Regions from separate parts of the Cytobacillus sp. MT66 genome, predicted to be linked through region 3. Evidence: riboswitches for the same ligand, from Rfam matches in the RefSeq annotation. Region 3 holds a riboswitch; each other region holds the start of a gene.
What was found. Region 3 has a riboswitch for S-adenosylmethionine ahead of AC1Q59_RS00860 (methionine biosynthesis PLP-dependent protein). Riboswitches for the same ligand answer to the same signal wherever they lie in the genome.
Positions count from the first base shown of each region.

Region 1: another riboswitch for S-adenosylmethionine. It lies ahead of AC1Q59_RS16920 (enoyl-CoA hydratase/isomerase family protein); the one in region 3 lies ahead of AC1Q59_RS00860 (methionine biosynthesis PLP-dependent protein).
Region 2: another riboswitch for S-adenosylmethionine. It lies ahead of AC1Q59_RS12490 (homoserine dehydrogenase); the one in region 3 lies ahead of AC1Q59_RS00860 (methionine biosynthesis PLP-dependent protein).

Region 1 is NZ_JBXAFB010000009.1:146,401-154,352, forward strand. Features, by position in the region: gene AC1Q59_RS16895 (hypothetical protein) at 1-278, opposite strand, end outside; gene AC1Q59_RS16900 (alpha/beta fold hydrolase) at 354-1,055, opposite strand; gene AC1Q59_RS16905 (acyl-CoA dehydrogenase family protein) at 1,055-2,224, opposite strand; gene AC1Q59_RS16910 (long-chain-fatty-acid--CoA ligase) at 2,221-3,798, opposite strand; gene AC1Q59_RS16915 (3-hydroxyacyl-CoA dehydrogenase NAD-binding domain-containing protein) at 3,832-4,674, opposite strand; gene AC1Q59_RS16920 (enoyl-CoA hydratase/isomerase family protein) at 4,688-5,452, opposite strand; SAM riboswitch class I at 5,825-5,924, opposite strand; gene AC1Q59_RS16925 (DEAD/DEAH box helicase family protein) at 6,036-6,854, shown strand; gene AC1Q59_RS16930 (enoyl-CoA hydratase/isomerase family protein) at 6,876-7,679, opposite strand; gene AC1Q59_RS16935 (sigma-54 interaction domain-containing protein) at 7,742-7,952, opposite strand, start outside.
Region 2 is NZ_JBXAFB010000006.1:86,039-93,990, forward strand. Features, by position in the region: gene AC1Q59_RS12475 (glycoside hydrolase family 16 protein) at 60-965, opposite strand; gene AC1Q59_RS12480 (glycine betaine uptake BCCT transporter) at 1,415-2,935, shown strand; gene AC1Q59_RS12485 (cation:proton antiporter) at 3,015-4,826, opposite strand; gene AC1Q59_RS12490 (homoserine dehydrogenase) at 4,990-6,198, opposite strand; SAM riboswitch class I at 6,359-6,463, opposite strand; gene AC1Q59_RS12495 (amidohydrolase) at 6,626-7,810, opposite strand; gene AC1Q59_RS12500 (MFS transporter) at 7,842-7,952, opposite strand, start outside.
Region 3 is NZ_JBXAFB010000001.1:180,099-188,050, reverse strand. Features, by position in the region: gene odhB (2-oxoglutarate dehydrogenase complex dihydrolipoyllysine-residue succinyltransferase) at 1-592, opposite strand, end outside; gene AC1Q59_RS00865 (2-oxoglutarate dehydrogenase E1 component) at 594-3,431, opposite strand; SAM riboswitch class I at 3,802-3,919, shown strand; gene AC1Q59_RS00860 (methionine biosynthesis PLP-dependent protein) at 4,019-5,152, shown strand; gene AC1Q59_RS00855 (DUF3889 domain-containing protein) at 5,171-5,503, opposite strand; gene AC1Q59_RS00850 (hypothetical protein) at 5,493-5,648, opposite strand; gene AC1Q59_RS00845 (hypothetical protein) at 5,775-5,930, shown strand; gene AC1Q59_RS00840 (globin domain-containing protein) at 6,078-6,467, shown strand; gene AC1Q59_RS00835 (beta-propeller domain-containing protein) at 6,525-7,952, opposite strand, start outside.

The DNA.
Region 1 (7,952 bases), on a different contig from region 3:
CCTGCAGTAATCCAGCCAGCAATCGATGGGTCGCCGAAATGTGTGTGGAGAAGGTAAAGAAAATTGTTAATAATAACAAAGGCGATTGCTAATTCAAATGGAATGCCTAGGACATCCATCATTACAGCTGTGATGCCCATTGGAACTACACATAAAATAGCACCCTGAAGCCAATCAGGAAATTCAAACTTATAGTGAACAAAAGGCACCCTAATCTTTAGGGGTCCAGCGGCATATGGCTGTTCACTGCCATCATTTCGTTTTCGATACAATCCCATTTCCTTTCACTCCTCCATCAAAACAATAGGATCATTCATAATAAACTTTCAAATTCAACAAACCCATCTGTCTTCCTATACTGTCTGCTTTTCTAATTCTTGGATTACCTTCGTCAATGCTTCAGCAAATTTTTCTGGCTGTTCCAGCATGATATAGTGCCCGGACTCATCAATTTCAATAATATTGATGGCCGGATTTAGTTTTTTCAGGCTCTCTGCTGGTTCCTTAGGCAATAGCTTATCTTGCTTGCCAAGAATCGCATATACCGGAATCTTTAAGCTTTCGAGAATGTCACCGCCTTCCTTGTAATCATTGCATGCTTTAAAATCTGCATGTGTAATTTCTACAGGCACCAAATTTAATTCTTCTTTCTCTTCCTGAAGCAGCTGCTGGCTTACATTGCGATAGTAGGAAGCGTTAAATAAGGATTCTGGAAATTCCCCATCAGCCAGACTGCCAAGAATTTTTGGATGTACAGGCAATTCGTAGAAGCTTGCTGCCAGAACAACTGCTTTTACACGACTGTTCCTTGCAGCCAATTCAAGGGCAATCAATCCCCCCATTGAATGTCCAACCACAATTGTATCTTCCTGAATCGTCTGATCAATAGACGCCGCATAGTCCTGAACGGAGGAAATAAGGTTGAATTCATTTTCGCCATGTCCTGGAAGATCGATCGCTTCATAATTAGAGATCTCAGGGTAGTCCTTTATCGTCCGCCATTTGCTCTTTGTGCCGCCTGCTCCGTGAATAAATAAGATTTTATAGTTTCCCATTACCTTCCTCCTAATAGATTTCTAGCAATGACAACTCTTTGAATTTGGTTTGTTCCTTCATAAATTTGTGTAATTTTTGCATCACGCATCATTCTTTCCACTTCATACTCATGGATAAATCCATATCCGCCCAAAAGCTGAACCGCATCTGTTGTTACTTTCATAGCTGTATCGGATGCAAACATTTTTGCCATTGAGGACCCTTTTGTCAATTCAGGATTTTTTCCGGTAGCGGTTAATTCATTCACTTTGGAAGCAGCTTTATAGACAAGTCCGCGGGCAGCTTCGATTTGCGTTGCCATATCAGCCAGCATAAACTGAACTCCTTGGAAAGAAGAAATGTTTTTGCCAAACTGCTCACGTTCCTGAACATATTCTAAAGCTACATCAAATGCCCCTTGCGCAATCCCCAAAGCCTGTGCAGCAACAGTTGGCCTTGACTTATCAAAGGTTTTCATAGCAATCAGCCAGCCTTCTCCTTCTTCTCCAATTCTGTTTTCTGCTGGCACACGGCAATTTTCAAAAAATAGCTGAGCTGTTGGAGATCCTTTAATCCCCATTTTCTTTTCCAATTTTCCTACCTCAAAGCCAGGAGTATCTTTTTCTACAACAAAAGCTGTAATGCCCTTGTCTGTTTGGGCAAAAACAGAATAAATATCTGCGACACCGCCGTTAGAGATAAACATTTTCTGGCCATTGATAATATAGGAATCTCCATCCCGCTCTGCGCGTGTTTTTAGGCTTCTTACATCCGATCCAGCGTTTGGCTCCGTCAATGCATAAGCAGCAATCTTTTTCCCTGAGGCAAGATCGGGCAGATATCTTTGCTTTAGTTCCTTGCTTCCGCCAATCATAATCGGTAATGTACCTAACTCCTGGACAACAGCCACCTGTGAAGATGAAGCGCACACGCGTGCAATCTCTTCAACAATCAGGCAAAAGCTTAGAAGGTCTAAGCCAAGCCCGCCATACTCTTCAGGCATATTTGCCCCAATGTATCCATATTCAGATAGCAGCTGCAGAATATCCATTGGATAAACGCCCTGTTCATCAATCTCTTTTGCCCTTGGCTTAATGCGTTCTTGTGCAAGGCGGTGAATTTCCTGCTTGATCTGCAAATGTTCATCGGAAAGATCGAAGAAGCTGTTTTGCACTATTTCTGTTGTCATTTCACGTTCCCCTTTTCTGCCCTAAGTTCATTCGCCAGTACAAATTTCTGAAGCTTTCCGCTGGTTGTCTTTGGAAGACTTTCGACAAAGTGATATTCTCTTGGACGTTTATATTTGGCTAATTTTTTGCCTTCTAATAGAAACTGATCTAAATCCTTTTCTGTGATCAAACTGCCATCTTTTTTAACTACAAAGGCAACAACAATCTGACCCCAAGCTGGGTCAGGCTTACCGACAACTGCTACTTCAACGACATCCTCATGCTCTTGAATTGTATCTTCCACTTCTCGGGGATAAACATTTTCAGCGCCTGTATTGATCATGAAATCCATCCGGTCTTTAATCCATATATAGCCGTCTTCATCTACATAGCCCATGTCACCAGTATGATACCAGCCATAAGCTAGCGCCTTTTCCGTAGCATCCGGACGCTTGTAATATTCCTTCATCATACAAGGACCTTTGACTAAGATCTCCCCGATTTCACCCACTTCACATTCATCCCTAGGATCTGTTGGGCTGCCATCCTCTTGAATGCGGGCAATTTTCATTTGATGGGTAAGAATCGCTTTTCCTGCTGAACCTGCTCTTTCTAATTGTTCATCCGGATAAAGGACACTCATCACTGGTCCCATTTCCGTTGTTCCAAACATCTGCACTAAATCGGCACCTGTTCGTTCTTGAAATCTTTTAATCAATACCGGAGCCATAGAAGCACCGCCATAACCTAGGACTCTAAGGCTAGAAAGGTCGTATTGATCGAAGTTCTTTACATTCAGCAGCATATTCACCATGGTAGGAGCGGCAAAAATAGAGGTGATTTTTTCTTCCTCAATCGTCTTTAGTACATCCTCAGCAACAAATTGATGATGAACATATGTAGTTGCACCTACCATCAATCTTGGCAAAAAGGCTGTATGCAATTCCGCCGTATGATTTAATGGCGCAACAGTAAGCCCGATATCATTTTTATTAAACTTATTGCATTCAATCATCAAGAAGCAATGATGAACCATATCTCTATGCTTATGGAGGACCCCTTTTGGCTTTCCAGTTGTGCCGCTTGTATACATCATGATATAAATATCATTTTCAGTTACATCAGTACTTGGCGGAGAGGGCTCGCCTTTATCAAGCAGCTTATAAAAATCAAGGGCAAATTCCGGTGCTTGTTCATCCGTAAAAATATAATGGTCAACATTAACCCCTAAACCTTTTGTTTCCTCAACAATGCCGGCCACCTCTTTTTCAAAAAGAAGAACCTTTGAACCGGCATCATTTAAAATAAATTGGAGCTCATGGGCTGTTAAGCGGTAATTGATTGGATTAAACACAGCACCTAGTTTTGCTGCGGCAAATTGAGTAATAACAAATTCACTGTTGTTATAAAGGAAAACGGAAACAACGTCACCTTTTTTTACTCCAAGTTGTGTAAGTGCGGAAGCAAACTGATTTACTTTTTCATTTAGTTCATGAAAGGTAAACTTTTGACCCTTTTCCTTGTATACAAGCCCTGTTTTATTCGGGTAGTTTGCAGCAGACCATTCAATAATTTCTCCAATGGTAGTACTCATTTATTTGCCTCCTTCTATCATCTTTTTAATCTATCAATATTCGAAAAATCCTTTTCCAGTTTTTCTGCCAAGATGGCCGGCGCGAACCAGTTTTCTCAATAGCGGTGCAGAGCGGTATTTAGAATCCTGTGTTTCCTCATATAAAGAGTCCTGAACAAATAAAAGGGTGTCCAGACCAATTAAATCTGCCAGCGCAAGAGGTCCGATCGGATGGTTGGCACCAAGCTTCATGCCTTTATCAATATCCTCGGCTGTTGCTACACCTTCCTGCAGAACAAAGATGGCCTCATTGATCATTGGAACAAGAATCCGGTTAACGGCAAATAATGGCGATTCTTTTACTGTTACAGGCTCTTTACCAAGAGATTCAACCAATTGCTTTGATTTCTCATACGTTTCTTCTGCCGTATCATAGCCCTTAATCAGCTCAACTAATTTCATAACTGGCACTGGATTAAAGAAATGGAAGCCCATGACTCTTCCAGGATTTTTAATCACACTGGCGATTTCTGTGATACTTAAACCAGATGTATTACTAACAACAATTGTCTGTTCGTCTACCAGCTCACTGATTCTTTTGAAGATGTTTTTCTTTAATTCAATATCTTCACTTACAGCCTCAATAACGAAGTCCGCATCAGAAATGGATTCCCATTCGGTAGAAAGTGTCAGTAATTGCTCATATTCAGCTTTTTTCGCTTCATCGATTCTTCCCTTTTCAATCGCACGATTCCAGTTTTTATTAATTTGCGCACGCCCTCGTTCAAAATAGGCTTGCTCTTGCTCGATTGCTGTTACTTGATACCCGCTTTCCACGCATACTTGTGAAATCCCTGATCCCATTGTTCCAAATCCAATAACTGCAATTTTCTTCATGTTTTTTTCCTCCTTAGTTTCCTGTGAATACTGGATTTCTTTTTTCGAAGAACGCTGCAACACCTTCATCCTTATCTTCCGTTGTGCAAAGTTCTCCAAATAATTTTGCTTCAATATCTAATCCTTCTTGCAAAGTGCCTTCAATTCCCTTAAGAACTGCTTCTTTTGCCTTTTTAACGGCAATTGGCCCTCTTGATGAAATCACATTCGCAAGTTCTAAAGCTTTGCCTAATGCATCTGTTTCTGTTACCTCTTCTACCAGGCCGATCGCTTGAGCCTTTTCTGCTGTGATGAACTCTCCAGATAAAATAAGCTGTAATGCCTTTCCAACACCTATTAATCTAGGCAATCTTTGTGTACCGCCATATCCAGGAATAATGCCAAGTTTAACTTCTGGCAGCCCAAACTGAGAGCGGGCAGTTGCCACGCGAATATCACATGCAAGGGCTAATTCTAATCCGCCGCCTAATGTGAAACCATCTATCGCAGCAATGACAGGCTGCTTTAATTCAGATAATGCCTGGAAAATAGATTGTCCTCTTTTAACAAGTGCCTCCCCTGTCTCCTGTGTCAATCCAGGGAATTCTTTAATGTCAGCTCCCGCAACAAATGCTTTTTCTCCAGCTCCCGTAACGATTACCGCGTTAATATGTGAGCCAATTTGTTTAATAGTACTTTCAAGCTGATCCAATACCTCACGATCAAGCGGGTTTACAGGCGGTGAGTCAATCGTTATGATTCCAACTCGATTCTGTTCTTCATATCTTACCTTTGTCACAGAAATCACTCCTATTCTTTTATAGCTATTAATTTTGCAATTTTCATGCCAAGTTCTTAGGGGTAAATCGCACAATATTTCGAACTTTCCGTTTAAAGTTGTTTCCAAAAGAAATAAACTTGTTTCTTTTAGAAACAACTGTTTCAAAAGGATACAAATAATCAAATGAGTAAAGTGTTCATTCTCAATAAATTACTATTCCAATAAAAAAACTGGGATTTCTCTAAAAAATAACTGAAAAAGCGAGTCTTGATGACTGAATCTCTTGAGGAATACAACATGGTATGTACTGACTCTATCAAATATTCTTGGCATGAAAATAGAAAAACCTCTTCTGAAAGAAGAGGTTGCAATACACAAATTTAAGTCCTCTTCTTATCTTTCAAGCCTTGCTTGCTGGAATTGGCACGGTGCATAGATGTCCGTTGCCGAGGCGTCATCGGGCCAGTCCCTCAACCTCTCTTGATAAGAAAACTAGATTATTAAGTTTCACTAAATCTGCTTATTACTTTATAATGATATTTAACAAAAGTCAATATATTTTAAACATTCGTTTTAAATATTTTGGAAAAGGGAGGGTACAATGGAAGTTTATACACTAAGTGGAAAGAGCGGTACTGGTAAAAGTACAAGTGCTTTATCCTTTGCATACAAAAAAAAGATCCCCGCTATCATTGATGATGGGCTCCTGATTCTAAATGGACATAAAATAGCCGGAACCTCTGCAAAATTTGAAAAGAACACCATATCAGCTGTTAAAAGAGCCACATTCAATGATGATCAGCATAAAGTTGAGGTCCAAAACGCAATCAAAAATCACTTTATAAGTAAAATACTTATTATCGGCACCTCGGACAAAATGGTCAAAATGATCGCTGACCGTTTGGAATTAGGAGCAATAAAGAAGTTTTATCACATTGAAGATATCCGCTCATCCAGTGAAATCAAGATTGCACAATTTATCAGAAACACAGAAGGGAAACATGTAATCCCCATTCCTTACAAACAGGTTGAGCAGAATCTTTTTAAGAAACTCATAATCAAAGGGGTTGAAATTTTTTCGCCGAAAAAAGAGAGAATTGGAGAAACAACCATTGTCCACCCAGATTTCCACCGGGGATCGATAAAAATATATAAAAGAGCCTATCATGACATGGTTGAGATCATCTGTAAGAATCATGAACAGGTAGAAAAATGTGAATCTGTATCGATCAGCCTTCAGCAGCTGCCTGCTTTAAGCATAAAAATAACCATTAAATATCCGGTGACGACACGCTTAATAGATGTAATGGAAAAGCTTCAGCAAGAAATTCATGATCAATTTTTGCAGAAGCTGAATATCGAGCTTTACTCAATCGATATTTTAATACATAGAGCAATAAAAAAGGAAGCTCAAACTTGAATTGAGCTTCCTTTTTAAACTTTAGTTTGCCGGAGTCCTGCGGGGAAAACGCGGAATTCTTTTTTCCACAAAGGCTGCTACACCTTCAGGAAAATCATGTGTATCAACAAACTTCTGGTTGCCTTCCCACATTGTGGGAACACTGTTCACACACGCGCTTACAGAATTTTTTACAGCTAGCAGTGATGCAGGCGATTGTGCTGCAACCAATTTCCCCATCCGTATGGCATACCGGTCAAGATTATTCTCATCGACTAAATAGTTGAGCATGCCCAGCCTATATGCTTCTTCTGCCTTTAATACTCTTCCTGTATAGACCAAGTCCTTTGTCAGGCTTGGGCCAATTAAGTCAACTAACCGCTGGGCAAATTTATTGCTAAGTGTAATTCCTAATCTTCCAACTGGAATGCCAAGCTTAGATTTCTCCGACCCAATTCTCAAATCACAGGCAAGAGCAAGCTCAAGGCCCGCTCCCATAGCCGGCCCATTTATCACACCAATGGTTGGAATCGGCAAGCTTTCAAATGTTGAGATTGCCTCTTCCATCAGGACAAAGGATTCTTCAGCTTCCTCAAGTGTCATTTGGTGAAATTCAGCAATATCAGACCCCGCTGTGAACTGTTCCCCTGCCCCTCTTAGCAAGACAACCTTATTTTTGGGATTATCTAATATTTCCCTTCCTATCTTTGATAAATGCTTCCACATTTTTGCCGTTAAGGCATTTCTTTTTTGCGGCCTGTGGATGGTTATAATGGCAAGTCCCGCTGTTTCCTGCAGAATAATTTTTGCTTGCTCCGCTTCCATTCTTTGAATATCAACTTTCATTGTGAGACCCCCTCAGCTTTTTACTCACTAAAGACTTTTGCAAGTTTTATGCCAGAAAAATATTATTTGATAGCATATTTTCTTAGTTTGGCATAGAAAGCCTTTCGGCTGATTCCTAATTCCTGTATAGCCTCTGTTTTATTTTTGCTGTTCTTCATGACAAATTCGATATGTTCCTTTTCTGTATCTTCCAATATTTCATGAAGCTTTTTTGACCCTTTAGCGGATACCTGCACAAAAGCAGAGTAATCCGCTTCCGCTGTTAGGACAGGC
Region 2 (7,952 bases), on a different contig from region 3:
AAACAATAGTAAATACGGAATAGGATTATCCCTTTAAAGGTTTAATCCTATTGTGTAACTTACTCGTCTACTTGTTTAAAAACCCTGACATAATCAATTTCAAATATCGCTGGAAAAATAGTAGTATGGTCAGGAGATCCTGGCCAGTTTCCTCCAACTGCTGTATTTAGGTATAAATACATCTTTTCACTAGGGATATATGTGTTTGTTTTAAATCTTTCTACACCATCGATAAACCACGTAAGAGAGTCTGGTGTCCACTCAACACTAAAGGTATGGAAATCACTGGTGAAGTCAGGACCTCTAAAGGAAGCAGATTCACTTTTTAAAGCTCCGTCCTCACCTAACCAATGGGCAACCATCCAAACCTCATTAGGCAGATGGCCAAGCATTTCCATAATATCGATTTCAGGAAGCCAGGTGTGTTCCTTATCTGTCATCATCCAAAAGGCAGGGAACATTCCTTGCCCTGCAGGAAGCTTAGCTCTCATTTCCGCTTTTCCATATAAAAAGTCAAACTTATTTTTTGTATGAACGGCCCCAGATGTGTAGTTTTTCCCTTGGTATTTCTCGGCCTTGCTTATTAATCTTAAAAACCCATTTTTAACGATTACATTATTTGGAGAGTAATATTGCAGTTCCTTATTCTTCTGTGCTGCCCAATCTTCAATATTCCATTTTGTGAGATCTAAATAGGAGTCTGCGAATTCATCATGCCAAACCAATTCCCATCCGTCGTGGTTAAAGATGGAAACTTTATCAGAGTCCTTAAATTCAGAAGTATGATCCATAACATCATCACCATCACTATCAGACGTTATTTTTCCAGTGGTGTTTTGAGCATTAGTGCCATTTTCAGACTCGGGAATCACCTCATTATTTTCACCATTTGATAAAAAGAGAATTGAGCCAAAGACAGCCAAAACAAGCAAACAAAAAATAACCATCTTATAAGATCTGTTCATTAACTGCTCATCTCCAAAAATCATGTTCAATTTAAGGTATTCAAAAATTCATTATAAAGAACAAAATTATTATTAAAGGGACAGCCGAAAAGGACAGAGGGACAGGCACCTTGTCCTTATGAAGAGGGTGTCTTTACTGCTGGCAGGAGATGCCCTGGAATCCCGTCCAGGGTTTCTCCGGGGTTTTGAACAACTATAACCCGGGTATTATAAGGTAAATCCCAAATATATAGCCACCGCTACAGCAACACCCCAATATCCCCTAAATAAGACGTATAAGCCCTATGGTTAGATATCTCCTCCTATTTGTACTATACTGAAATAGTATGTGTGTCGAAAAATGCAGGAAATTGTTTGAGTGGAATGGGTTTTATGGGATTTTTTTAAAGGTGACAATCACAGTCGTATGACTATTCATTCGTTTGATTTTATTAAGAAGGGAGCATTCGATGCGAAGAATTTCAAATGTTTTTTGGATATCACTTGCCATGGTTCTTGCAGCTGTTATTTTCGGTGTGACGGCGCCGGAAAGTTTTGAAGAAGCTACAGGCAATCTGCAGGAATTTCTTACAACAGCCTTTGGCTGGTATTATTTAATTTTAGTTTCAATCATCGTCGTCTTTTGTATTTTCCTCATTTTCAGTCCCGTTGGAGCGATTCGACTGGGTAAGCCCGGTGACAAGCCGGAGTTCTCCAATGTCTCATGGTTTGCTATGTTATTTAGCGCAGGTATGGGGATTGGTCTAGTATTTTGGGGAGCTGCGGAACCGCTATCGCACTTTATTAATCCTCCATTAGCCGAGGGTGGAACAGCTGCTGCTCAGAAAGAGGCCATGAGATACACATTTTTCCACTGGGGTATACACGCATGGGCTATATACGCTATCGTCGCCCTAGTCTTAGCCTACTATCAATTCCGCAAAGATGAGCCAGGCCTCATTTCAGCTACATTAAAACCCGTTTTAGGAAAAAGAATGGAAGGGCCATTAGGAATCCTTGTTGATGTTTTAGCCGTGTTTGCTACTGTGATTGGGGTTGCGACCACTTTAGGGTTTGGCGCAGCGCAAATTAATGGCGGCTTATCATTTTTATTTGGAATCCCAAATAATTTTACCGTTCAAATTATCATAGTTGCTGTTGTTACCGTTCTATTTATCATATCGGCATGGTCTGGATTAGGAAAAGGCATCAAATATTTAAGCAATACCAATATGGTTTTAGCGATTGCCTTATTTATACTCATGTTCATTGCGGGTCCAACCATTTTAATATTGAACATGTTTACTGACACACTTGGGGGATACATTCAAAATATCGTTCACATGAGCTTTAGAATCGCTCCTCTTAATGAAGAACACCGTTCATGGATTAATGGCTGGACAATCTTTTACTGGGCATGGTGGATTTCCTGGTCCCCATTCGTTGGTATCTTTATTGCTCGTGTATCAAAGGGCAGAACCATTCGTGAATTTATCATTGGCGTTCTCTTGCTGCCATCCCTTGTCAGCTTCATGTGGTTTGCCGTGTTTGGCACATCGGGGATTGATGTGCAGCATGCAGGGAATGTTGATTTAACGCAATTTGCCAATGAGGAAGTCCTATTTGCCATCTTTAATGAATTCCCATGGTCCACGCTGCTTTCAATCGTAGCGATCGCTCTTGTTTGTACATTCTTTATCACCTCTGCTGACTCAGCAACATTCGTTCTTGGCATGCAAACAACCTATGGATCACTCACACCGCCTAATTCTGTAAAACTATCTTGGGGTATTGCGCAGTCTGCTGTCGCATTAATTCTTTTATATAGCGGTGGATTACAAGCGCTGCAAAATGCGTTAATTGCTGCGGCATTCCCATTTTCATTCATTCTTTTATTAATGATGCTGTCACTTTATCGCTCATTAGCAAAAGAGAAAAAGGAACTTGGCTTATATTTCAAGCCGAAACACAAAAATAGTAATAAATCCTGAAACACTGGAGCAGTTTTCGAAACGTTGCACAGGCACGCTTCGGTTTTCTTGTTTCATGAAAAAAGGGAGACTGTCTTATCTACGAGACAGTCTCCTCTTTGTTATCCTCCGTCAATACAACAAGCTGGTCGCCTTCATCTAAAACAAATCTCTTTTTCAGTGTTACAAAGGTTAGTGTATGATTCTTTTTCATGATAAAGAGCGGGGTAACTCCAGCTGGAATATCCTCTTTTTGAATTTTATTTTTCTGATTCATTTCAATTGTTTTTAACGTGTAACCAATATTGATTTTCCGGTTCAGTTCGGTAAAGATGGCGTCCTCTCCAAAAAGTAAGTGCGCCTTAAGAGCCGTTGACAATTCATTGTGATCTGCATGGTTATTTGGCTTCACCGGCAGGGCAAAGGTGTTTTGATAACCGAATTCCGGAATATGGGACTGGCAAACGAGTGCATTATAAGCGGCATCGCCAGTCATCGCCAGGATGGTTTCATAAGGGGTAAGGTCAACCTCGTATTGTGTATGTTCAGATAGAATTTCCCCTTGATGTGTAGCGATCCCTTTCAATTGTGCTGGGCGCAGCCTGTCACCGGAGGAATCGAATATGATTACCGGAATGCCCGTTTCTTTTAATTGATTGGCAAACGCAACAGAAAAGCTGCTTGCGCCAACGATTAGAACGCCGGGCGGGTCTGTACTGGCAAGTCCCAGTTTCTTCGCCAATGGACCGATCGTAAACCCATGAGCACAAACCGTGATAAACACAAGTGCAAAGGTCAAAGCTGTAAGAATGCCAGCCCCTTGATAGCCATCCTCGAGCAGAATCGCTGCGAAATATCCGGAAACGGTTAAGGCAACGATTCCCCTTGGAGCAATCCAGCCAATCAGCGTTTTTTCAGCAAATGTCAGTTCTGTCCGAATCGTCGAGAGCCAAATAGATAACGGACGGACAATGAATAGCATCACAAGAACGAATCCGATAATGGGCAGTGTGAAGACTTCTGCAATTGTTTCTCTTGTTAGCGATGATGTCAGCAAAATAAAAATCGTCGATGTTAAGAGAACAGAGATGTTTTCCACAAAGTGACTGATACTGCCAAGAGACGATACGTACTTCTTTGTCCGTCCTAAAGTGAGTCCCATGACCGTTACTGCCAGCATCCCAGTTTCATGCATAATCACTTCGCCAATCGTAAAGCAGATCAGTACAAAGGATAAGATGATGGGGGACTTCAAATATTCCGGGAGAAAGCCCTTGCTGACCATGATGCTGATAGCCAGTCCAATGACATATCCTAGTAATATCGCAAGCAGGGCACCTAAAAAGAAGTTCCACAAATAGGGGAAATGAAGCATTTCATTGGTCAGCACCTTGATCACCTGGTAGGCAAACAGAGCCAGCAATGGACCTGCAGGATCAACTATAATGCCTTCCCATTTGAGAACAGCAGCTGTACGCGGCTTTAGTTTCGCTTGCCTTAGCAATGGAATGATGACGGTTGGCCCGGTGACAACAAATAATCCGCCAATGATGAACGAAATTTCCAGGTTTAATCCAGCAATGAAATGCGCCGCAAGCGAACCGCCGATCCACGCTAGAAAAGCTCCCACCGTAACAATTCGGAATACAGATTTCGAAATGCCCTTGATTTCTCGAATATCCAGGCTTGAGCTTCCTTCAAACAAAATAATCGCGACCGCCAAAGAAATCAGCGGGCTATAAAGCTCATCCAATGCCTCTTTCGGATTAATGAATCCAAAAATAGGTCCAATAAGCAAACCAGCAATGGACATAATGACAATCGACGGCCATTGGATCCGCCAGGCCAGCCATTGTGAAAAGATCCCAAGGCCAAGAATGACGGTTATACTAATCAATGCTGTTTGTTCCATTCCTTCACCTCATTGGGTAAAAGGGTCATCTGCAAGACTCCCTCAAAGTGAGTAATAGTTTACCAAAAAATTGAAGAACTTGCCAGGCGAGGCACAGAGAGAGGGCATGCGATCAGCCAATACTTCTAGCTAATCGCATGCCCCCAACTTGAAACACCATTATTTAATAAGTTGCCACGACTTTTTCTTTGTTTACTTCACCCAGTACTTGATAAATCTGTACTTGTGGGATTTTAATAGCATTTAAGTCCTCTTCAGATGATTTTACAATGAATACATTGTGACGAACTCTTTCGATTACTTCCGTTGCGGGAGGCAGAAGGGACGTATTTAGATCCCCGCAGATTGCCCAATAAGATACAACAGCTGCCTCACTTTTTGCAAATTTTTGTTCTGAATGTGAAGGGGCTGTAATTTTTCTATCAATATGCACTAAATCTTCAACAATAGCACTAGCAGTAGGGAACATTCCAGCACCAGGACCTTGAAGGCTGATATTCCCAACAATATCCCCATCAATGGAAACGGCATTTTGCACGCCTTCTACATGATAAAAAGGATGCTGTTCATTGACAAGGACAGGTTTAACGGAGCATTGAATGCCATTGGCCGTTTGTTCGATGGAGGCGACATGCTTAAATCGCAATCCTAATGAGGAAAAGAGTTCAATTTGCTCATAGGATATTCTGCGAATCCCTTGGCGAACGACCTGTTTCCAGTCCGGCGATTTCCCAAATGCGACTTCGCTTAAAATCATTGCTTTATAGAAAGCATCAAAGCCTTCGATATCATTGGTTGGATCGGCTTCAGCAAATCCATTATCCTGTGCTAGCTTGAGCGCAGACTCAAAGCTGAGGTTTTCTTCTCTCATTTTTGTCAAAATAAAGTTTGAGGTTCCATTAAGAATGCCTTGGATTTTTTGAATGTTATTGACGTTCAGCAGCTGTCTAAGTGTTTGAATGACAGGGATTCCGCCTGCAACTGTTGCTTCGAATCCCAATGATACATTATTTTCGATCGCTAATTGCTTCAAATCAGTCCCATGATGGGCAAACATTTCTTTATTCGCTGTGATAACATGGCAGCCACGCTGGATGGCCTGCTTCAAGTAAGAATAACATGGTTCTTTCCCTGAAATGGCATCGATGACTACATCTAATTTTTCCAATGAGATGATTTTTTCAAAATCATCAGTTAGTAGTACACTTGGATCCTCTAAGTGATGTTTATATAAGTTCTTTACTAGTACGCCAACAATTTTTACTTCTTTTCCAAAAAGGGCTTGAAGCTTTTCCTGATGAGATTGAATGGTGGCATAGACGCCTTTTCCAACTGTACCGTGTCCTAACAAGGCTATATGAATCGCCGACATTTATAAGTTCCCCCTTACCTTTCCTTTGTGAGTTACGCAATGCCCTAACTAAGCCCAATACACAACTGCGATAAAACAAAGCTACAAATAGTAAAATCCCCTTCCGCGAATCAAGACAGAAGGGGATGAGGAACTTAATAAAGAGCGATCCGTTTCCGCCTTCCCATCTTCGGAAAAAAATATTCCTCTGAAATTGGCACCGTGCAAAGGAATGCTGGTTGCCGAGGTTTCTCAGGGTCAGTCCCTCCACCTCTCTTGATAAGAAGATTGACAATTATGAAATTAATAATAATGATATCTGCTAACCTATTGGAAGTCAATACGCTTTCTTAAATTATCGAACAGAGTTTTCGTGCTTGTTCACGTCCAAATTAAAAAATGGGGACGGTCCCCCTGTATAAGGAAAACCGTCCTCATTTTTTCACAACTACATATTGTAATACCCACAAACCACTGTTCCAACTGCTTTTGCTGCTACTAAAAGGGCATCTTCATCGATATCAAATTTAGGATGATGGTTAAAGTATGGCTTTTCAACCCCTTTTGGTGTGCAGCAAATGTAGAAGAAGCAGGCTGGGAATTTTTTTGCATAATGGGCAAAGTCCTCAGAAGGAGCCATTGGTGCAAATTCCTGAACCTCTGTAATGTCTTTATCATTTGCATTTTTTAAGTAAGAAGCAACCAGTTCCGTCACTTCCGGGTCATTGTAAAGCGGCGGATAGTCTGGTGTATAGGTTAATTCGCAAGTCACATTGAATTCCTCTTGGATTCCGTTAGCGATGCGGCGAATTTCCCGTTCGATTGTTTCCCTCGTTTCTTCCGTCATAGCGCGAACATCACCTTCAATTTCCACGCTATCTTTAATGACATTAAAGGTACCTTTTCCATCAAATGAACCGATGGTGACAACCCCCATATCAAATGGATTTAACCTGCGGCTAACCACTGTTTGAATCGCTGTGACAAAATGGGCACCGGCCACAATTGAATCATTGGCCAAGTGTGGAGAAGATCCATGCCCGCCGACACCTTGGACTTTCAATTTAAAGTACGCACGGCCAGGGAATACATATCCGCTGTTATACCCTACTAAACCAGAGGGGCCAAGCGGCAGTAAATGAATGCCGAAGATATTGTCTAGATCATCTAATAAACCAGATTCAATCATGCCGATCGCACCGCCTGGCGGTACTTCCTCTGCAGGCTGGTGAATAATTTTGATTGTACCAGGGATTTCATCCTTTAATTGAATCAAGCAATCTGCCAGAACAAGCAAGTAAGCTGTATGGCCATCATGGCCACAGGCATGCATGACACCTGGATTTTTTGATTTAAACGGCACATCAGTTTCCTCTTCGATTGGCAGTGCGTCAAAATCGGCTCTCAGCCCAATGGTCTTACCTGGTTTTCCGCCTTTGATGGTCACAATGACTCCATGTCCTCCGCCAACATTTGTATCTACATGTACATCTTTGCCTTTATAAAAATCCTCAATGAACTGGCTGGTTCTTTCCTCTTGGAAGGAAAGCTCAGGATTTTCATGCAAAGTCCGGCGGATTTGAATGATTTCGTCTTTGCGTTCTTCAAGCATGGTCATTAATTTACTTTTCATTGTCTGTTCCTCCGCTCAAAATAAGTTTTCTTTAGGCAGCCTGACCTGCGTTTGCCTCTTGATCTTCTTTACCTGCATTTTTTGGCACCATAAAGATGATGGAAAGAAGGGCTAATACACCAAAGATCACGTTCGTAATAAT
Region 3 (7,952 bases):
GGCGGCGTGTCATGCGAACGCGCTCTACCTCTTTGCCTCCAACCTGTGCAGCAGGAGCTGGTGCAGCTGCTGGTTTTTGTGGTGCAGGTACAGAAGCTGCAGCCTGCGGGTTGAAAGATGAAACATCCTGTGCACGAACTCTGCCAAGCGGGTCAGCTGTTGGCACTTGATTTAAATCAATTCCTTTTTCTCTTGCCATTTTTCTTGCAGCAGGAGATGCAATTGTGCGCTGACCTTCGTTAGCAGAAGCTGGAGCAGCTGCCTGTTCAGCCTTAGCTGGTGCAGCTTGTTCTGCTTGTGCAGGTGCTTTTTCTTCTTGTGCCGGAGCAGCTTGTGGCGCACTTGCTCCTGCCTGACCTGCCTCATCAACAACTGCGATCGTGTCGCCAACGTTTACGTTATCTCCCTCTTCAGCTTTAACTTCAGTTAAGATCCCGCTGAATTCAGAGATAATCTCAACATTTACTTTATCAGTTTCTAATTCAACAACATAGTCGCCTTTATTTACAGCATCTCCCGGCTTTTTAAGCCATTGTGCGATTGTTCCTTCTGTAATTGATTCTGCTAGTTCAGGTACTTTGATTTCTGCCACCTTAATTTCCTCCTTCTTGCGATTGCGTTAATGCTTCATTAATAATACGTGCCTGTTCTTTTTTATGGAAGTCTGGATCACCCTCTGAAGGGCTTGAACGACGGCGTCTTCCAACATATGATACTTCAACATCGTCTAATGCAACTTCATGCAGTCTTGGTTCAACAAAGTTCCAAGCACCCATGTTTTTAGGTTCCTCTTGAACCCAGACAATTTCTTTTAAGTTTGGATAACGGCTTGCCACATCTTTGATCATTTGCATTGGGAATGGATAAATCTCCTCTACGCGTACGATATGGAACCAATCCTGATTTTCGATTTTCTTTAGGTTTTCTGCTAAATCAATAGCCATTTTTCCAGTGGCAAGAACTAATCGAGTTACCTTATCAGTTTCTTGTCCAAGACCTGGCTGCTCTAAAATAGACTTGAATTCGCCATCGCTTAGATCAGTGATAGATGATGTTACAAGTGAGTGGCGAAGCAGACTCTTCGGCGACATAATAACAAGAGGGCGAACCTCTTCTTTATTTAGTATTGCTGCCTGTCTGCGCAAAATATGGAAATATTGTGCAGAAGAAGACAGATTCGCTACAGTCCAGTTATTTTCAGCTGCCAAAGTTAAGAATCTTTCCAAACGGGCACTCGAGTGCTCAGGACCTTGACCTTCATAACCATGCGGCAAAAGCATAACAAGTCCGGATTTTTGTCCCCACTTTGCCCGGCCAGCTGCGATAAATTGGTCGAAAATGACTTGGGCAGAGTTAGCAAAATCTCCGAATTGTGCTTCCCAAAGAACTAGTGTTTCTGGAGCAAACACATTATAGCCATATTCAAATCCAAGAACAGATGTTTCAGATAATGGACTATTATGCACAGCAAAGGACGCCTTTGCTGATGATAGATTATGCAAAGGTGAGTAGGATTCTCCTGTTACATGGTCATGCAGCACAATATTTCTATGTGCAAACGTACCGCGCTCGGAGTCCTGTCCTGTTAAACGAATTGGTGTGCCATCCTTCAGAATGGATGCAAATGCTAAAGTTTCAGCGTGTCCCCAATCGATTTTAGCTGTTCCGTCCAGCGCCTCTAATCTTCTCTTAAGGATTTTTTCAAGCTTGCTGAACACCTTAAATCCTTCTGGGAAAGCTAACAGTTCTTCGTTTATTTCTTTTAGATCTGCCTCAGGTACAGCCGTATTTATTTTCGGAAGTCCTTTTTCAATAATTTCTGGAGGATTCATAGATGGGGTGTCTGCTTTTTCATTAGGCACCTTTCCATGAGCTTCCTTAAGTCGGCTTGTCACACTTTCCTCAATTTCACGAATCGTCTCTTTCGTTATAAAAGATTGATCTGCAAGTTTTTGAGCGTACACTTCCTTAACAGAAGGTTTGTTATTAACGATATTGTACATTAACGGGTTGGTTGTCATCGGCTCATCCATCTCATTGTGTCCGAATCTTCGGAAACCAATGAGATCTATTAAAAAGTCTTTTTTAAACTTTTCACGGTATTCCGATGCAAACTTGGCAGCAGCAATACAAGCTTCTGGGTCATCCGCATTCACGTGAAGGATTGGTATTTCAAATCCTTTTGCCAAATCACTGGCATATCTTGTAGAACGGGAATCACGAGATTCGGTTGTAAATCCGATCGTATTGTTAGCAATAATATGAATGGATCCGCCTGTATTATAGCCCTTTAGCTGACCAAGGTTCAATGACTCTGCCACAACGCCTTGGCCAGGAAAAGCAGCATCACCATGAATGACAATGGAAAGAGCAGTACGGAAATCAGTTTTTGGATACCCTTTTTCACTGCGGTCATCCTGTGCAGCACGGGTATAACCTTCAACAACTGCATCCACAAATTCAAGGTGACTTGGGTTATTGGCTAGAGTTAATCGCGCAACAGTCGTATTTTCGTCTTTTATTTTCTTGTCTAGTCCTAAATGATATTTTACATCCCCTGTCCAGCCAAAACTAATTCCGATTGATCCTTCAGAAGGAACTAGGTCTTTATTAGGAGCATGCTGGAACTCTGCAAATATCATTTCATACGGTTTACCAAGGACATGTGCCAAAACATTGAGGCGTCCGCGATGAGCCATCCCAATATTAATGGTATCTGTACCTTTTGAAACAGATTCAGAAATAATTTGATCAAGCAAAGGTATCATGGAATCTAAGCCCTCAATGGAAAACCTCTTTTGTCCAACATAAGTACGATGAAGGAATTTTTCAAACTCTTCAACTTCCGTTAATCTCTTAAGGACTTTTGTTTTTTCATTAGTGCTTAATTTTACTTTTAAACCACTAGATTCAACTTTGCGGCGTAGCCAGTCTTTTTCGTTTTCGTCATATACATGATGAAATTCAAATGCAATTGTATCCATATATATACTTTTTAAGTATTCAATCGCATCAAATCCATTAAGAAGGACAATTGGTGCATCCTTGCAGATGATGCCTGCTGGAAGCGCTCGCAAGTCTGCTTCTGTTAGACCATATTGCGAAAGCTCAAAAAGATTCTTTTCCGGTTCATGATCCTTTAAGGGATAGATATCTGCAGCCCTGTGGCCATATGTACGGATGTTATCTGCCAGCCTTAATGCTGCTAATGTTTTTTCTAATTGTGCAGGTGATGCAGTGTCTGCATCTGTCCCCATTGAAGACTCTGTTTCTACCACAGGTGCTCCATATGTTTCAAAGTAGGCCTTTAGTTCTGGGTCGATTGATTCCGGATCTTGCAAAAAAAGCTCATATTGCTCAATTACATAGCCAAGGTTTGGGCCAAAGAAGTCTTGATTTAAAGGCCTTCCACCACTCAGCGGCTTTTTCATGGAAAATAACCTCCATAACAACTTATATTATTTGAGAAAAGCTCTAGCCCTTATCCCCTTACTAGATAAATAAAAGAATAATAATATTTTTCAGAGGATAAATGTGTCCTAAGACATTTTACCACTTTAAAGTAGGTTATTCAAAAGGTTTTTAATATTTATGCAGTGAAAATTATGCACTTCCGATACAAGAGAAAATATATATACTGAAAAAGTAATTTTATGGATTAAACCGGTGATTTTTTAAGTTACTCTTTTTTTCTTCCTTATTATATTCAAATCATGCTAAAAGATAAAAAATTGCAGATAAAAAGGATTGCATTTCATTTCGTCCTATTGTATTCTTTAAGAAAATTAAAAACTTTTAAAGTTCTTATCCAGAGAGGTCGAGGGTTCAGGCCCTAAGACGCCTCAGCAACCTTCAATCATAAAACGATTGAAAAGGTGCTAATTCCTGCAAGTTTCTAAAGAAGCTTGGAAGATAAGAAGAATGGCGATTCTTAACCGATAAGTCTTCTTCTTAAAGAAGGCTTTTTTTCATTTCATTTTGAGGTGAAATTAAGCCGAGAAAAAGGAGTGCGATAAATATGTATAAGCATGATACCATACTCGCTCAAATCGGCAACCGCAGTGAAACACTAACTGGAACAGTTAATCCGCCAGTATATTTTTCGACTGCCTATCGTCATGAAGGGATTGGCGAGTCAACTGGCTACGATTACAGTCGAACTGGAAACCCTACACGGGCAATCCTCGAAAAAGCCATTGCAGATCTGGAGGAAGGTGACCAAGGATATGCCTGCAGTTCTGGAATGGCAGCCATCTTTACTGTCCTCTCAATCTTTAAATCCGGTGATGAGATTCTTGTTTCAAAGGATTTATATGGCGGTACATATAGACTTTTTGAAAAGGCCTTTAAAAAATGGGGAATAACATGTAAATATCTAAGCTCGTTCTCACCTTTTGAGCTAGAAAAGGAAATAACAGATAGTACTAAAGCGATTTTTCTGGAAACCCCTACTAATCCTTTAATGGAACAGACAAATATCGCTGAAGTTGCTGTTTTTGCAAAAGAGCATCAGCTTTTGCTTATCGTTGACAATACTTTTTTTACCCCAATACTGCAGAAACCGTTAAAACTCGGTGCAGATATTGTCATTCATAGTGCAACAAAATACCTTGGCGGTCATAATGATGTATTGGCAGGGCTCATCGCTGCAAAGGGAAAAATATTATGCGAACTGCTTGCTTTGTATCACAATTCGGCAGGGGCGGTATTAAGTCCGTTCGATTCCTGGCTGCTCATACGGGGAATGAAGACCCTCTCATTAAGAATGGAAAGACATGAAAAAAATGCAAAAGAAATTGCCAGCTATTTATTGAATCATGAAGCAGTCACAGATGTTCTTTATCCGGGACGCGGAGGTATGATCTCATTTCGCATCAAGGATGAAAGTTGGGTTAACCCTTTTTTGCAAAACCTATCCCTGATTAGTTTTGCTGAAAGTCTAGGCGGAGTTGAAAGCTTTATTACGTATCCAGCCACACAAACGCACGCAGACATCCCAGAAGCTGTCAGGATGCAGACTGGAGTATGCAACCGGTTACTGCGATTTTCTGTTGGAATTGAGGATTCTTACGACTTAATCGAAGACTTGAATACTGCCTTTGCCAGTATCTTAAACAAGGAAAGAAAACAGATAAAAGCTCTTGATTTATAACAAGAGCTTTTATCTGTTTTATGTAGCTGATTGCCTTGTGCTGATTTTAATGACTTTGTCGTTTTTTGGATCAAAATCAATATCAATATAGATTCCAAATTCCTGCCCCGCTTCTTTAGCCCATAGCTTAAATCTCTCTGTTGCAATATTTCCTTTATCCTCTCTGCCAATATGCAAGTAATCAACAATATCAGCGTTTGGATATTTTTCCATGGCTGTTTCCATAGCAAGTCTGCCCCATTTAGCATATGGTGGTGCATCAGGCTTGGCATACAGGGTTTGCGGCGAATATAGACATAAAAGAAAAAGAACATTTAGGACGGATAAGCCTATTTTAATTTTAAAATTCATTGCTATTTTCCCCTGCATTATTTTCAAACTCTTCCCGCATTCTTTCCTCTTCTTCCATAACTGAAATATAGGCTATCTGTTCTTCCAATAAGTGATGAAAAACATCTTTATCCTCTTGGCAATTAAATCCCTTTTCTTTGTTCATACTAAGGTCTGCCTCCTAAGAATGTTTTTTCCTTATCATTTGAATTTACATATAGCCTTATTCAAAATTCTCCGCTCGAATAAATTTGCAGTAATTCCTGCATTCTATAAACGAGGAGGTGCGGTGATGGATACTGGTGTTCCAGAAATGCATCATTTGAAATACGATCCTATTATAGCTTTTACAACAGATTCCATTGTGACAAATACAGATCTTGATGCTGAAAGTTCAATTGGCACAACAAAGGAACCTGAGGAAAATGATTATAATCCATTTGATTGATGTAAAGCATTGCCGTCAAACGAGGCAATGCTTTCTATTATTTTGAAAAAAATAATATTTATTGAACTGTGATATGAATCACAAAAAGCCGTATGTGATATTATTATAATTAATATAAATAGAGGATTAAATAGGACGGTGATTTAAATGGATTATAAAATTAACACACTTTTTGGAGAGATTGGCGGAGCTGAAACATTGGAAGAACTAGTTAATGCCTTTTATCCCCGTGTATACGCTGATGATGATTTAGCTCCATTATTTGTTGGCGACATGGAAGAAATTAAAAGAAAGCAGCGAATGTTTCTATCGCAATTTACTGGGGGACCCGCCCTATACAGCGAAGAGTTTGGGGCGCCAGCTATGCGCTATCGCCATATGCCCTTTGAAATTACCCCTACGCGTGCTAAAGCCTGGCTTCGCTGCATGAAGGAAGCTTTTGAAGAAATTGGATTAGATAAAAGCCCTGCGGGTGAAGCTTTTTATTCCAGGCTGACACAGGTTGCTGGGATCATGGTTAATTCCGAGGATCAATAGAAATCAACAGGGGGCTTCTCTCGCATATTTTGCGAAAGCAAAAGCCCCCTTTCATTTCTACTTTATTGTCCATTCACCTATCTCCTGAAACGAATTCAGATCATAGGCGCTGATTTTATCAGGTGATAAAGCGTACATAGCATCACCGATATAAATTAGTCTATCAATATTATTTTCCCATTCTTCATAGGGTATTTTTTCTTTTTGATGTGTAATTTTTGTTTTAAGGCTGAACCCTTTAGTTAAATCAAGTTTGTACACATAAGCTCCTTGGAAGTTGAATTCAGACTCATATGGACTATTTTTCTTATTTTCATAAACCGCAATTGGGAATGCGATCACGTTTTGTTTCTTATTAAATAATAAAGCTTTATGATCATAGTTTAATGGGGAGTACGTTCCCCTGCCTCCTATGATTTCTGTGAATTTTTCCTTTGGATTGGCCATGTCAGTTACGTCAAAAAGTGAAATCTTTACACCATCAGTTAGAATAATTGGCCGATCCCTTATACCTTTCCCTGATACCTTCGTATCATGGCCAAAACCAATTAAGTGGTTTTCATCATATGGGTGAAGATAATTACTAAAGCCCGGGATTTTTAATTCACCGAGTACTTTAGGATTTTTCGGATCTGAACCGTCTATAACAAACAGCGGGTCTGTTTCTCTAAATGTGACAATATAGATCCTGTCATTCATAAAGCGGGCAGAATAGATCCGCTCCCCTCTCGCTAAATTCTCAAGCTTGCCAACTTCATCGAGGTTTTCATCCAGAATATATAGATTATTTGCTGACGGCCGATCTTCATCCCAAACAAAGCCATCTGTTGTAGCGATGCGAAAGTATCCCTTGTACTCGTCCATTGAGAATTGGTTTAATATTGTTCCCTTAATGTCACTTGAACTGTGAAAATCAACTTTCATACCGTTGATTGAAAATTTATAGACCGTTGTTTGCGGCTTACTGGACCTGGATGTTTCGATCATCCAAGGAACAAATTTATTGACGGCAAGATAAAGATTTTCCTTAGACATATATAATTGATCGCCGCTGCCTACAAATGCTGTAACCTGCATTTTTGTATTCGGATTCTCTAGATCAATAACAGCAATGTTTGTAAAATTAGTTTCTTGCGACTGCGGAAAATACTGAATATCCTTGTAATCAGCTGCCTGAGCCTGCGCTCCCTGCTGGGAATCATAATAACGCGGTCGAAGGTCTATTTCAGCATTCTCCTTAAGAAGCCAAATATCGGGATATTTATTGGCAATGAGATATACTTTGCCGTCCATAAGCCTAGAAGAGACCAATGTACCTTCTATATCAATTTCCCTTAGTTTTTTTGGATTCTTCTTATCTTTGACATCATATATAATCGCCTTGGTTGTTTCATGGATAGGCGCAATCCCTATGTCTTTTCCTTTGCCGTGGGTTGTATTGGTCATTTTTTCATAGCTATGGCCCATGACAATTAAAGAATTTTT